Sinobacterium norvegicum: one gene and its partner. The protein of the gene in region 1 interacts with the protein of each later gene in a pairwise test. Links are inferred from orthologs where the notes say so. Each region holds a gene or a part of one and is shown on either strand. Other genes may lie near its edges.

What was found. Proteins that work in one complex are often made in the same cells at the same time.
Region 2: the proteins of uvrA (region 1) and uvrB interact in binary tests that used the Escherichia coli proteins (3 or more experiments, as listed by UniProt). The link is inferred for Sinobacterium norvegicum from one-to-one orthologs.

What each region holds. Positions count from the first base shown.
Region 1 is NZ_CAKLPX010000006.1:34,997-43,330, reverse strand. The notes cover bases 4,945-8,334. They hold uvrA (excinuclease ABC subunit UvrA), read left to right. Parts: upstream 4,945-5,317; coding sequence 5,318-8,134; downstream 8,135-8,334. Other genes in these bases: rplQ (50S ribosomal protein L17), read right to left, coding at 8,213-8,334; L9P87_RS16940 (MFS transporter), read right to left, coding at 4,945-5,172. In the rest of the region: fabB (beta-ketoacyl-ACP synthase I), read left to right, coding at 1-364; L9P87_RS16960 (molybdopterin molybdotransferase MoeA), read right to left, coding at 434-1,645; moaB (molybdenum cofactor biosynthesis protein B), read right to left, coding at 1,642-2,172; L9P87_RS16950 (sugar nucleotide-binding protein), read right to left, coding at 2,176-3,033; ssb (single-stranded DNA-binding protein), read right to left, coding at 3,110-3,721; more of L9P87_RS16940, read right to left, coding at 3,808-4,944. UniProt on the Escherichia coli protein: The UvrABC repair system catalyzes the recognition and processing of DNA lesions. UvrA is an ATPase and a DNA-binding protein. A damage recognition complex composed of 2 UvrA and 2 UvrB subunits scans DNA for abnormalities.
Region 2 is NZ_CAKLPX010000001.1:960,589-966,790, reverse strand. What follows is about bases 2,629-5,530. They hold uvrB (excinuclease ABC subunit UvrB), read left to right. Parts: upstream 2,629-3,001; coding sequence 3,002-5,059; downstream 5,060-5,530. Other genes in these bases: thrS (threonine--tRNA ligase), read left to right, coding at 5,478-5,530. Outside these bases: L9P87_RS04215 (DHH family phosphoesterase), read left to right, coding at 1-565; L9P87_RS04210 (SLC13 family permease), read left to right, coding at 580-2,349; more of thrS, read left to right, coding at 5,531-6,202. UniProt on the Escherichia coli protein: The UvrABC repair system catalyzes the recognition and processing of DNA lesions. A damage recognition complex composed of 2 UvrA and 2 UvrB subunits scans DNA for abnormalities.

The DNA of each region.
Region 1 (8,334 bases):
TGTCGAAGGCTCTATCGATTACATCAATGCCCACGGTACCAGCACCCCCGCCGGCGATATCCCAGAGCTGCGCGCAATGAAGCAGGCCTTCGGCAGCGACATCCCTCAGATTAGCTCGACCAAGTCTCTGTCGGGGCACTCTTTAGGCGCCGCCGGCGTGCAGGAATCAATATACAGTCTCATCATGCAAGAGAACGATTTCATCACAGCCTCGGCCAACGTCTCTCAACTGGACGATGAAGCCCAGGGCATGCCGATCGTTACCGAGCGCCAAGATGGCGTTAAGCTTGAACGTGTGATGTCCAATAGCTTCGGCTTCGGTGGCACCAACGCATCGCTTGTGTTCCAGCGCTACCAAGATTAATCGGTCCCTGTTCGAGACATAAAAAAGGCTGCAGTTGCAGCCTTTTTTATGCCTCCAAAAACCATTCGGTCAACCCATCAGGTTATCGAGCAACATCACATCCACCAAGTCACCTTGGGCGATTGTCTTGCCCGCTGGTATCACAGCCAAGCAATTTGCCCACGATGCTGATGACAATACTCCAGAGCTCTGATTAGCATAAATCTCAACACCGCTCTTGCCATTTTTAGCCACCACTTTTGCCCGCTGATATTCCTGTCTACGCCCTTCTTTTGTAATATTGAAAGCGGCAGGCAGCTGAACGATTAGCGGCGTGACATCATCAACACCTAACATACGCAACAAATAGGGTTTGACGATTAAACCAAAGGTTACAAATACCGCAGCAGGGTTGCCTGGCAAGCCTAAGAACGGCACTCCCAAAACTTTACCGTAGGCCAGAGGCTTGCCCGGCTTGATCGCCAACTTCCACAGTTTGAGTTCACCGAGTTGCTCAACCACGGCCTTAACATGATCCTCCTCACCCACCGACACACCGCCACTGCTGACAATGACATCGGCCTGCTGGGCAGCTGAACGCAGCAACTCTTCTGTGTGCTCAGCAGTATCCCGACAAATTCCCAAGTCAACTATATCGATATCAAACTGCTGCAACAAACCATTGAGCGTGTAACGATTAGAATTGAAAATCTCACCAGGATTGAGCGTATCGCCCGGCTCACGCAATTCGTCACCGGTGGATAGCACGGCCACCTTAAGCCGACGCCGCACCGACAAGGTGGCGACACCGACAGAAGCCAGCACACCCAAATCCTGTGGCTGAATACGATGACCCGCGGCAAAGACAATATCACCGATGACAATATCTTGACCGGCCCGGCGAATATTTTGATGTCGCTTAGGCACCGACTGTGTTTTCAGCAGACTGCCATCAAACTCTGCATTTTCTTGCATTAAAATGGCATCAGCACCTTCGGGCACTGGGGCACCGGTGAAAATCCTCGCTGCCTCACCGACAAGCAAAGGAGAACCCACCGATCCGGCGGCGATGCGCTGAGTAACAGGCAGCCCATTGCCGTCCTGCATGTCTTCAATCCGAACCGCGTAGCCGTCCATCGCACTGTTATCAAACGGAGGCACAGAAACCTTTGCCATGACATCGGCGGCCAGCACCCTGCCCAATGAGGACAGCAAATCAACACTCTCGCTTTCAACAACCAAGCGGGCATCAGCCAGCAACTGCGCTATCGCATCGTCAATTTTGGTCCATGACGGGCTCACTGGGCATGCCCCATAATGCCATTAGGCTTTAGCACACCGGTAAAATTGCAGGGTCGGTGACGACTGTCGATCTGATCTTTGATAATCCCTTCCCAGCCGGTACGACAGGCGCCGGTAGAGCCGGGCAAACAAAAAATGACCGTATGCTTGGCCAGACCTGCAACCGCCCGCGATTGTATCGTCGAATTACCAATCTCAGCGTACGAGATCGCTCTAAAGGTTTCACCAAAACCCTCAATGGTTTTATCAAACAATGGCGTCACCGCCTCGGGGGTCGAGTCACGCCCAGTAAATCCTGTGCCGCCGGTTAAGATCACCACCTGTACATCTGAGGCAATCCAGCCAGAGACCACGGCTCGAATATCGTAAATATCATCCTTTACGATCTGCTTATCGACGATGTTATGACCAGACTGCTTAACCGCCTCAACCAAATAGCCACCCGAGGTGTCTGTTTCTTCATTGCGTGTGTCTGACACCGTTAACACGGCAACCTTCAATTCTTCTTGTACACTTTTATTCGTCATAATCTAATCGCTTTCCTGGTAACGTTCTTTTAGCAAGCTTGCCATAACCGAGCGCCATGGACGTTGTTTTATGCCAAAGTGATTCAATATTTTGTGGCAATTTAATACTGGGTGGGGTGGAATCCCATAAAGTTCGCCATTGTCGACCAGCTTAATGCTGACTTTCTCTGGATCGACATAACCATATTGCTGGCCTGTGGCAATAATAGCCTCGACAAAGCCTTCACTATTAGTGGGGTCGGAGCTGCAATAATGGTACAGCCCATAACATCCTGCGCCGGCCACTAATTGCTCAGCACAGGCCACCACCACCCGCGCAACATCAACAGCTGGCGTAGGACAGCCCTCTGCACCAGCATGAACAATCAACTCCTCTCCAGTCTCCAGACGCATTAGTAAGTCTTCAAACAGACCATGACTGCCATTACTAAAGGCCCAACCGACACGAAGTGTTAACTGTTTATCGCAGACCATAATAGCCTGCTCTGCAGCTAACAAGGCGCGGCCGCTGGCCATATTGGGTGCCGGTTCATCATCTTCGGTGTATTCGACAGAGTGCCTTTCTAAAAACACCTGCGAGCTCGACAGATGCAACAGGATAATTGACTGTTGCTGACAACGCTCAGCGACCGCCGCGGCAAAAGCAATATCGTTATCACCCACCTCAGACGAGAGCTCAGTGCTCTGCAGGATATAGCAGTTAATCACAATATTGATCGTATGGTGATCAATCGCCTGCAACGATTCGGCATCAGCAAGCTGCTCTCGGGTGATACCCTCAACGCGATAATCCTTCATCAACAATGCGGCAACAACCTCGGTACCGACACGGCTGTCACTATCTAACACCAATACTCTCATCACACCACCTCGACCACTGTCTTAAAACAAAAAACCACCCGCTATAGGGTGGTTCAGAGTATCACTGCCTAACTATTTAAAATGGAATGTCATCATCAAAGGCGTTGTCAGTAAACGTCTGTGCAGGCTGCGGAGCAGATTGTTGCTGAGCGGGCTGCTGATAGCCTTGTTGTTGCACTGGCTGCTGCGCCGGCTGCTGGTAACCCTGCTGAGGCGCAGCGGCGGGCTGCTGTGCAGGTTGTTGCGCCGGTTGCTGCTGCGTTGGCTGACGCTGGGCTGGCGCTGCAGCGGGCTGCTGGTAATTCTGCTGGCTGCCCTGATGCTGAGAGTCGCCGCCATTATTTGCATTGCGGCTATCCAGCATCTGCATTTCATTGGCCACTATCTCGGTGGTATACCGATCCTGTCCATCTTGACCCTGCCATTTACGGGTGCGTAACTGGCCCTCAACGTAGACCTTAGAACCTTTGCGCAAATATTCACCGGCAATCTCGCCAAGGCGATTGAAAAACACCACGCGATGCCATTCTGTTCGCTCCTGTGGCTGACCGGTGTTTTTATCTTTCCAAGTCTCGCTGGTTGCCAGCGTAATATTGGTAATGGCTGCCCCTGCAGCGGTGTAGCGGGTCTCAGGGTCCTGCCCTATGTTACCAACCAATATAACCTTGTTAACACCTCTTGAAGCCATCAGCTTCTCCTTAAATATGGCATGTGAAAATTCTATCAACTATATCGTAATATACTCTCAGCGACTAGCTGATACGAGTGGCAAATTTACTGCTGGCGAAAGCCTGTAAGGCTCTCCTCGTCGAATAGTTGCTCGTCTATTTTCAAATAGGCCTGCCTGTCAGTTTTTATCACCATTACATCGACAACACCGGCCAACTTGCTGAGTTTGCCAGCAATCGATGCGCTATCAAAGCTATCGCCATAACGCAGCACCAAGCCCTTCAAGTGTTTAGGTTTCTGCATGCCTGCAGCCACCAGTAACCATACCAAGGCCAGGGCTGCCGATAAGGTAAAGCCGCCGAATGCCCCCCAATACTGAATGGCAACCCCCCCCATCGTGCCACCCAAGAAGGCGCCGAGAAACTGAGAGGTTGAATACACTCCCATTGCCGTTCCCTTACCGCCGGCAAATGCCCGCTTACTGATCAGTGAAGGCAGTGTCGCCTCGAGCAGGTTAAACGCCATGAAGAAAGCAAAACAAGCAATAATCAGCCCCCAAAATTGACCACCAAAGAATGCCAGGGCCAACAGAGACAATAATAACTGAGCGACCGCAAACACGAACACGGGTTTCATCTTTTGACCGCGTTCAGCGATAATGATCAATGGAATCATGGCGACAAATGAGAAAAAGAACAGCGGCAGGTACAACTTCCAATGTTCGCTATCACCAAGGTTTAAAACATCACCCAACATTAACGGCAAAACCACAAAAGTCGACATTAAAATAAAGTGAAGAGTGAAGATACCGGTATTTAAACGCACCAGCTCAACATCCATCAGCGCTTTTTTTAACAACGACGGTGCAGCGACGACATCCGGCTGCGCACTGGCTTGACTCAGCGGTGTCGGTATAAGCCATACCGTAATCATAATGCCGGCGATGGCCAACAGCGATGTGACAATGAATATAGCCGAGACACCATAGCTGCCGGCTATTAAAGGGCCAATAATTACCGCCACCATAAACGACACCCCGATACTCATGCCAATGGTCGCCATGGCCCTGGTGCGGTGCTGCTCACGGGTTAAATCTGTCATCAATGCCAATACCGAGCTTGCAATAGCCCCACAACCCTGCAAAAAACGGCCGAGTATGACACCCCAGATACTATCCGCCCCAGCAGCGACCAAGCTGCCCAAGGCGAAAATTAACAAGCCACCAATAATCACCGCTTTGCGGCCAATTTTGTCGGACAGCATACCCAATGGAATTTGCAATACCGCCTGGCTGATACCATAGGCACCAAGAGCCAAGCCAATCAACGCTGGCGTACTCCCGGTGAAGCCATCAGCATACAAAGCCAAAACCGGCAGAACCATGAATAGCCCAAGCATTCGAAAAGAATACAGCGTGGCGAGGCCGTATATGGAACGGCTCTCGCTGGCGGAGATGTGATGTTCAGACAACGACAGACTTCCTATCAATTCGGTAATATAAAAACATCCATGATAGCAACTAACGATTATTATTAATACGATTGCATTGCACGCTACCCCTACCTAAAAACGCCTCAGCACTATATACTTTTCTGTTTTTCTGCGGTGAATAGCAATGGAAAATATCGTCGTACGTGGCGCTCGTACTCATAACCTAAAGAATATTGATGTTGATATTCCGCGCAACAAGCTCATTGTTATTACGGGACTTTCCGGCTCAGGAAAATCCTCTCTAGCGTTCGATACGCTGTACGCAGAAGGGCAGCGACGCTATGTGGAATCGCTTTCCACCTACGCCAGGCAGTTCTTGTCCATGATGGAAAAGCCAGACATCGATCATATTGCTGGACTATCACCAGCAATATCCATAGAGCAGAAATCAACATCGCACAACCCTCGCTCCACGGTCGGGACGATTACCGAGATTTATGACTATTTGCGCCTGCTTTACGCTCGTGTTGGCACACCGCGCTGCCCTGACCATCACACCGACCTTGCGGCACAAACCGTCAGCCAGATGGTCGATGAAGTATTGTCACGCCCCGAAGGTACTAAGTTGATGCTGTTAGCACCTGTCATCAAGCAACGTAAAGGTGAACACGTACATGTATTTGAGCAACTTCGTAGCCAGGGTTACATCCGAGCAAGAGTAGACGGCACCATCTATGAATTAGACGAGCTGCCCGACTTACAGAAAAATCACAAACACGATATCGAAGTTGTCGTTGACCGCTTTAAAGTTCGCGATGATCTCAAGCTGCGTATTTCAGAGTCTTTCGAAACCACTCTCGAGCTCTCCGGCGGCCTTGCCATTATTGCCTCGATGGATTCCGATGAGGAACAGGTTTTATCGGCCCGCTTTGCCTGCACTGAGTGTGGTTACAGCCTAAAAGAACTTGAACCCAGACTATTCTCCTTCAACAACCCTGCGGGCGCCTGCACCGAGTGCGATGGTATTGGCTTGAAACAGTTTTTCGACCCCAACCGATTGATCACAGATGATTCTGCAAGCCTGGCCGAGGGCGCCATTCGCGGCTGGGATCGCCGCAGCGTATATTACTTCCATATGCTCACCTCTTTGGCCGAGCATTATGGTTTCGATATTGACAGCCCATTTAACACCCTCAGCGAAGAGCATCGACAAATAATCTTATTCGGTAGCGGCGAAGAAGAGGTTGCCTTTAATTACGCCAACGATAAGGGCGACATCTACAAACGCACTCACAGCTTCGAGGGCATCATTCCAAACCTTGATCGCCGCTATAAAGATACCGAGTCAAATATGGTACGTGAGGAGCTAGGCAAGTATCTCAACAGCCAATCCTGCCCCAGCTGTTCGGGCTCTAGATTGCGACGCTCTGCCCGCAACGTATTCATTAACGAACGAAACCTACCCAGCCTCACCAGCCTGCCAATTGCCGAGGCCTTGGACTATGCAAGCAACCTCAAACTGGACGGCAGCAAAGGCGAGATAGCAGAAAAAATCCTTAAGGAAATCAGAGACCGTTTAGAGTTTTTGGTAGATGTCGGCTTAAATTATCTTACCCTTGAACGCTCTGCAGACACTCTTTCTGGTGGCGAGGCACAACGGATACGCCTCGCCAGTCAAATTGGCGCCGGCCTGGTCGGCGTCATGTACATCCTCGACGAACCCTCTATTGGCCTTCACCAACGGGATAATGAAAGACTACTTCGCACCCTCAATCACCTCAGAGATTTGGGTAATACCGTTATTGTTGTCGAGCATGATGAGGATGCAATTCGCAGCGCAGACTATGTAATCGACATCGGCCCAGGAGCCGGCATTCATGGTGGCGAGGTGATCGCCGCTGGTACCGCAGACGACATCATGAATTGTGATGAATCGCTTACCGGTCAATACCTTTGTGGCACTAAAGCGATCGAAATCCCCACAACACTGACAGCAAACAATCCAGACAGGCAAATTGTCATCGCTGGCGCCAGTGGCAATAATTTGCAAAATGTTACGGTCAATATACCACTGGGACTTCTTACCTGTGTCACTGGCGTCTCAGGCTCAGGAAAATCGACTCTGATAAACGGCACCCTATACCCACTTGCCGCCACGGAGCTTAATGGCGCTACCACGCTTACCGCTGCTCCCCATGACTGCATCAGCGGTCTGGACCTGGTGGATAAATGTATCGATATTGATCAGAGCGCCATCGGTAGAACACCGCGCTCGAACCCCGCCACGTACACTGGGATTTTCACTCCGGTAAGAGAGCTTTTCGCCGGCACGCAAGAATCTCGATCCCGCGGCTATAAGCCAGGAAGGTTCAGTTTTAATGTCAAAGGCGGTCGCTGTGAAGCGTGCCAAGGTGATGGCGTTACCAAGGTCGAAATGCATTTTCTTGCTGATATCTATGTCCCCTGTGATATCTGCGAGGGCAAGCGCTACAACCGTGAGACACTTGAGGTCAAATACAAGGGACAGAGCATTCATCAAGTATTGGATATGACCATCGAGGCTGCCTGTGAATTCTTCGAGGCCGTACCGAGCATTAAGAAAAAACTAAGCACGCTGATGGATGTTGGTCTCTCGTATATCAAACTAGGTCAGGCAGCCACCACGCTGTCAGGTGGCGAGGCCCAACGGGTCAAGCTGGCAAAAGAGTTGAGTAAACGGGATACTGGTAACACACTCTACATTCTCGACGAACCGACTACCGGTCTACATTTCCATGATATCCAGCAACTGTTGAAAGTTCTGCATAGACTCCGCGATCACGGAAACAGTATTGTCGTTATCGAGCACAATCTAGATGTCGTCAAAACGGCAGATTGGGTGATTGACCTCGGCCCTGAAGGTGGCTCTGGCGGCGGACAAATTGTCGCCACGGGCACTCCATCCGATATTGCAAATTGTCAACAGTCTCACACCGGTCGGTTTTTAAAAGAACTGCTGTAAGCGGCTCCTACAAACATCGATATATCTCAGGCACAAAAAAAGCAGCGATAAGCTGCTTTTTTATTACCGCCAAGGAAATTAATCCTCTTCAGAAGCTTCCGCTACTGGACGATCTACTAACTCTACGTAAGCCATAGGTGCTTTATCACCGGTACGGTAGCCGCACTTAAGAACGCGCAGGTAACCACCTGGACGGGCTT
Region 2 (6,202 bases), on another replicon or contig:
CAGTGCCGAGATATTGGCCAGGCCTTTAAGTCTGTCGGCCGAGCAGTTGCAGCAGTTGAATAACCTTGGCGTTTATCTGAATTATAATGGCTACGGCTCTGACCTCGATGATTTACATTTTACCCCGTCGGCGCTATTTGAAAAAATCCGCCCATACGCCTCACCCTTTGATTTTATGGCTGCAGAGGTCGAAACTTTTCAGCGCTTAGAGCAGGGCTATCATCAAGATATGGCCAGCGCGGCGGCCATTGAACCTGAGTTTGTCAGCGATGTTGCCGGTATCTTTATTCTGCCCAATGAAAAGTGGGCGCGACGGGTTAGTGGTGTTTATAGCAACGACTTGGCGAATGCCAGCCCGGACCGCGCGCACGCTGTGCTAACAGAAAAAGCCAATGGAAATTATTTAGTCAGTGTCAGGGCGCCGCTCAATAACAAGACCGGTGCGGATGAAGTCGTCAGGCAGTTCCCCACCGGTGGCGGCCGCAAGGCAGCGGCGGGAATCAATGATCTGCCAGCCGAGCAATTGACTCAGTTTATTGCTACATTAACCGCATATTATTCGTAAAAGTATTGATTTCTATGGGATTTGAAGCTTGGACAACGCTTGTCGTTGTTGTTGTTACCTTTGCCTTTTTGGTGTTGTCGACATTGCCCGCCGATGTGATTCTAATCATGTCGGTGGCGGCATTGGTTGGATTTGATGTTATTGGCATCGAGTCAGCCCTGACAGGGTTGTCGAACGAGGGCATGGTAACCGTCGGAGTGCTTTATATTGTCGCCCGAGGGTTGTCGCAAAGTGGTGCGGTAAATTGGATGTCGCAATCGGTATTGGGGCGCCCCAAGAGTGTTAAGCGAGCCCAGCTACGGTTGATGCTGCCGGTGGCGGCGGTTAGCTCGGTGCTCAACAACACGCCTGTTGTGGCGATGATGGTGCCGGCGGTCGGCGACTGGGCGCGGCGCAATAATTTAGCGGTGTCGCAACTGATGATGCCGTTAAGCTTTGCGGCTATTGTTGGCGGTCTCTGCACCCTGGTTGGTACCAGTACCAATTTGGTATTGAACGACATGTTCAATAGTTATCAGGGTGACATTCGCCTGTCGTTGTTTGAGATCGCCTGGATCGGCGTGCCCTGTGTCATCTTGGTCGTTGTCTATATTTTGCTCTTCAGCAAGCGCTTCTTGCCCGATAGCGGGGGTGTCACGGCCAAACTGGAGGGTGGCCGAGAATATGTGGTCGAAATGGTGGTTGAGCGCTTTAGCCCGCTGGCCGGCTTAAATATCGAGCAGGCTGGGCTGCGCCATTTGCCGGGTTTATTCTTGATTGAGATTGTGCGTAATAACCGGGTTATGCCGGCTGTGGCCTCCTCTGAAATACTCTATGCCGATGATCGTTTGGTTTTTGCCGGTGATGTTGAGGCGGTGGTTGATCTGAAGAAAATCCACGGTCTGCGCAGTGCTGAAGAGCAAGTATTTAAGCTGGATAACGCCGATAATGAGCGCTGCCTGGTAGAGGTTGTTATTTCGCAGAATAACCCGCTGGTTGGCAAAACCATTCGTGATGGCCGCTTTCGGGCGACTTATCAAGCGGCGATTATTGCCATCTCACGAGAGGGTGAGAAGGTTAAAGGGCGGCTGGGTGATGTTGAGTTGCGTGCCGGCGATAATATTCTGCTCGAAACAGCCAATGACTTTGTTGATCAGTATGCCTACTCGAAGGACTTTCTGTTAGTCAGCAAGGTGGCCAACTCCGAACCGTTGCGCCACGGTAAACGCTGGTGGGCTATCTCTATCATGGTGGCAATGATTGTTGCGGTCAGTGGTTTTGGTGTCAGCATGTTGGGGGCAGCTGTTATCGCGGCGACGGCGATGGTAGTGACTGGCTGCTTGTCTGTGTTTGACGCCAGAAACAGCATTGATTTTCAGGTGCTGTTAGTGATTGCTGCCTCGATAGGCTTGGGCGCAGGGGTGCATGAAAGTGGCCTGGCTGCGGCTGTGGCCGCCTCGCTGTTTAATGTGGTTTCTGGCTCTACCTATCTGAGTTTGGCGGCTATTTTCCTGCTGACAGCGGGTTTCTCGGCGCTGATTTCCAATGTTGCCGCTGCGGTGTTGCTGTTTCCAGTCTCGATAGCCTTGAGTGAAAGCCTGGGAGTTAATATGACGCCATTTGTGATCACGCTGATGGTGGCGGCCTCTACTTGCTTTGCCACGCCAATTGGCTATCAAACCAATCTGATGGTGTACGGTCCGGGCGGGTATAAGTTTGTCGACTTTATGCGCATGGGTGGGCCGTTGACGCTGCTGGTTGGTATATTGACCGTGTGCTTGGTGCCATTAATTTGGCCGTTCTGATAGCGGCGAAAGATGCTTGTTGATTAACGCCTGCCTTTGCAGGCGTTTTTTTTGGCTGAGGCAAGTTGGTTTGCCGAGAATGAAAAATGACAGGCGAAAAAAAACCAGCCAAAAGGCTGGTTTTTAAATATGGCTCCGACTGCTGGGATCGAACCAGCGACCAATAGATTAACAGTCTACTGCTCTACCGCTGAGCTAAGTCGGAACGGCTTACCGCGTTGCGGTGTGCGGGGCGTATATTATGCAGAAGTGGCAAGTGGGTCAAGCCCTGATTCAAGAAAAAGCTATAAAAATAGTGTTTTTTATAATTCGCACTAATTCACATCAGTAGTGACAAATCTTAGGCGAAAAAAAACCAGCCAAAAGGCTGGTTTTTAAATATGGCTCCGACTGCTGGGATCGAACCAGCGACCAATAGATTAACAGTCTACTGCTCTACCGCTGAGCTAAGTCGGAACGGCTTACCGCGCTGCGGTGTGCGGGGCGTATATTATGCAGAAGCAGGGGGGCGGTCAACTGTTTTTTTAGGATTCGTTAAATTGTGTGTGAATTGGTTGTTTTGCCATCAATTTAGCCGCCAGTCAGTGGTATCATGGGTGATTGGATTGCAGTCTGTGCTGCAGCGCTAGTCAGTGTGATAGGTAGGGTGTCGATGTCGGGTCAGCAAAGCCAGCAAGAGAATAAAAAGTTAAAAGGGCGTCCCTTTAAAGTGGTTTCTGATTATCAGCCGGCGGGGGACCAGCCGAAGGCGATTGCTGAGCTGGTCGATGGCATCGAAAGTGGCTTGACGGCGCAGACCTTGCTGGGTGTGACGGGCTCGGGTAAAACGTTTACGGTGGCTAATGTCATCGAAAAGATTCAGCGGCCGACTATTGTCATGGTGCATAATAAGACACTGGCGGCGCAGTTATACGGTGAGTTTAAAGACTTCTTCCCCAATAATGCCGTCGAGTACTTTGTCTCCTATTACGATTATTATCAGCCTGAGGCCTATGTTCCCTCGTCCGATACCTTTATCGAAAAAGATGCGGCAGTTAATGAGCATATCGAGCAGATGCGCTTGTCGGCAACCAAGGCGTTATTAGAGCGTCAGGATGTGATTGTTGTGGCGACCGTCTCGGCGATTTATGGTCTGGGTGATCCGAAGTCCTTTCTTGGCATGGTGATGCACCTTGATCGTGGCGACTTAATCGATCAGCGTGAGTTGCTCCGGCGACTGGCGGAATTGCAGTATACCCGCAATGATATGGATTTCCGGCGAGCGACCTATCGCGTGCGTGGCGATGTCATCGATATTTATCCCGCCGATTCAGAGATGGAGGCGGTAAGGGTTGAGCTGTTTGATGAGGAGATCGAGAAGTTATCATTATTTGATCCGCTCACCGGAGAGGTATTAAAGAAGCTGCCACGGGTGACCATTTTTCCTAAGAGTCACTATGTGACCCCACGGGATAAATTGCTCAAGGCTACTGATTATATTGAAGAAGAGTTGATTGGCCGGCTACAGCAGCTGCGAGAGAACAATAAGTTGGTTGAGGCGCAGCGTTTAGAGCAGCGCACCAAATATGACTTGGAGATGATTCGTGAGCTGGGTTATTGCAACGGCATTGAAAACTACTCCCGCTATTTGTCGGGGCGAGGTAACGGAGAGGCGCCACCAACCCTTTATGACTATTTACCTGAGAACGCCCTGGTCGTCATCGATGAGTCGCATGTATCGATTCCGCAGATAGGGGCGATGTATAAGGGCGACCGCTCCCGCAAAGAGACGCTGGTTGAATTTGGCTTCCGTCTGCCATCGGCACTGGATAACAGGCCGATGCGTTTTGAGGAATGGGAGTCGAAGGTGCCGCAGGCGATTTATGTCTCGGCGACACCGGCTAAGTATGAGGAGGCCCATACCCAGGCGGTGGTTGAGCAGTTGGTGCGGCCAACGGGCTTGTTGGATCCGGTAATTGAGGTGCGCTCGGCACAGACTCAGGTAGATGATTTGCTGTCGGAGATCCATCAGCGTGTAGCGAAGCAAGAGCGAGTATTGGTCACGACGCTGACCAAGCGGATGGCCGAAGATTTAACGGATTATTATGATGAGCACGGCGTCCGCGTGCGTTATATGCACTCGGATATCGACACCGTCGAGCGGGTTGAAATCATTCGTGATCTTCGCCTCGGTGAGTTTGATGTGCTGGTCGGTATTAACCTGCTGAGGGAGGGTTTGGATATGCCCGAGGTGTCGTTGGTGGGAATACTCGATGCGGATAAGGAGGGTTTTTTACGCTCTGATCGCGCGCTTATTCAGATTATTGGTCGTGCCGCCCGTAACCTCAACGGCAAGGCGATACTCTACGCCGACAAAATAACTGGCTCGATGGATCGAGCAATGAAAGAAACCGAGCGACGCCGACAGGCGCAGGAATTATTTAACAAAGAGCATAATATCACTCCGACGGGGCTTAATAAGTCGGTGAAAGATATTCTAGAGGCGGGGCAGGCGCCAGGCAAGGGGGGTAAGCGACGTGGCAAGGACGGTAAGCGAGCCGAAGTGGGTAGTGCGATAGAGCCAACGCAGATGACGCCGCAGCAGTTGAACAAGGCCATTGCCGCAATGGAAGAAAAAATGATGCAGCATGCTCGTGACCTGGAGTTTGAAGAGGCTGCCTCGTTGCGAGATGAACTGCAAAAACTAAGGGCGAAAGCGTTTATTCGATAAGCTAAAAAACTCGATAAATACCTGTTGACACTAAGGGCAGTCTCTATATAATGCCCACCAACTTCAGCGCATAGCAGAAGTGTTTTACGACCGTAGCTCAGTTGGTTAGAGCACCACCTTGACATGGTGGGGGTCGGTGGTTCGAATCCACTCGGTCGTACCAATTCAAAAGCCTCGATATCTCACGATGTCGGGGTTTTTTTGTTTTAATTGTCAGCCTCTGGGCAGTCTGTGGCTATGCTATAGATAGTTGACTGTCCCATGTCCTCTTCAATATAGATGGTTGTTGGATCTTCAGTTGAAGTCGCTTATAATCCCCGCTCTTTATTTTATCTGCTCCCTTCTTAAGCTTGGGTGAGCACTACATTTTTTGTCCAAGTGGCCTCTAGTATGGGTCACCACTGACCAAGGAAAAATCATGCCTATTATTACTCTTCCCGATGGTTCTCAGCGTTCCTTTGACGCCCCTTTAACTGTGCTTGAGGTTGCTGCCGATATTGGTGCGGGCCTGGCGAAAGCGACGCTGGCTGGCCGCGTTAACGATGTGCTGGTTGACGCTTCATTTGTTATCGAATCTGATTCGACCTTGGCGATTATTACCGATCGCGACGAAGAGGGTGTCGAGGCAATTCGTCACTCAACAGCCCACTTATTGGCGATGGCAACCCAGGAAATATTCCCCGGTGCGCAGGTGACTATCGGTCCCGTTATCGACGACGGTTTCTTTTATGATTTCGCCTTCGAACGCCCCTTTACGCCGGAAGATCTTGAGAAAATCGAGGTGCGGATGTCTGAACTGGCCAAGCAAAACCTGGCCATCGAACGCGTTGTGATGTCTCGCGAACAAGCGATCGAGACCTTTACCGAGATGGGCGAAGAGTACAAGGTTCATATTATTAATGAGCTGCCTGAAGGTGAGGAGATCTCTGTTTATAAACAGGGCAACTGGATGGACCTTTGTCGCGGCCCGCACGTACCAAGCACGGGTAAGCTGCAGGTGTTTAAGTTGACCAAGGTGGCCGGTGCCTACTGGCGTGGCGATTCAAATAACGAGATGTTGCAGCGTATTTACGGCACGGCCTGGGCTAATAAGAAGCAGCTTAAGCAGTATGTCCGTCGTATTGAAGAGGCTGAGAAGCGTGA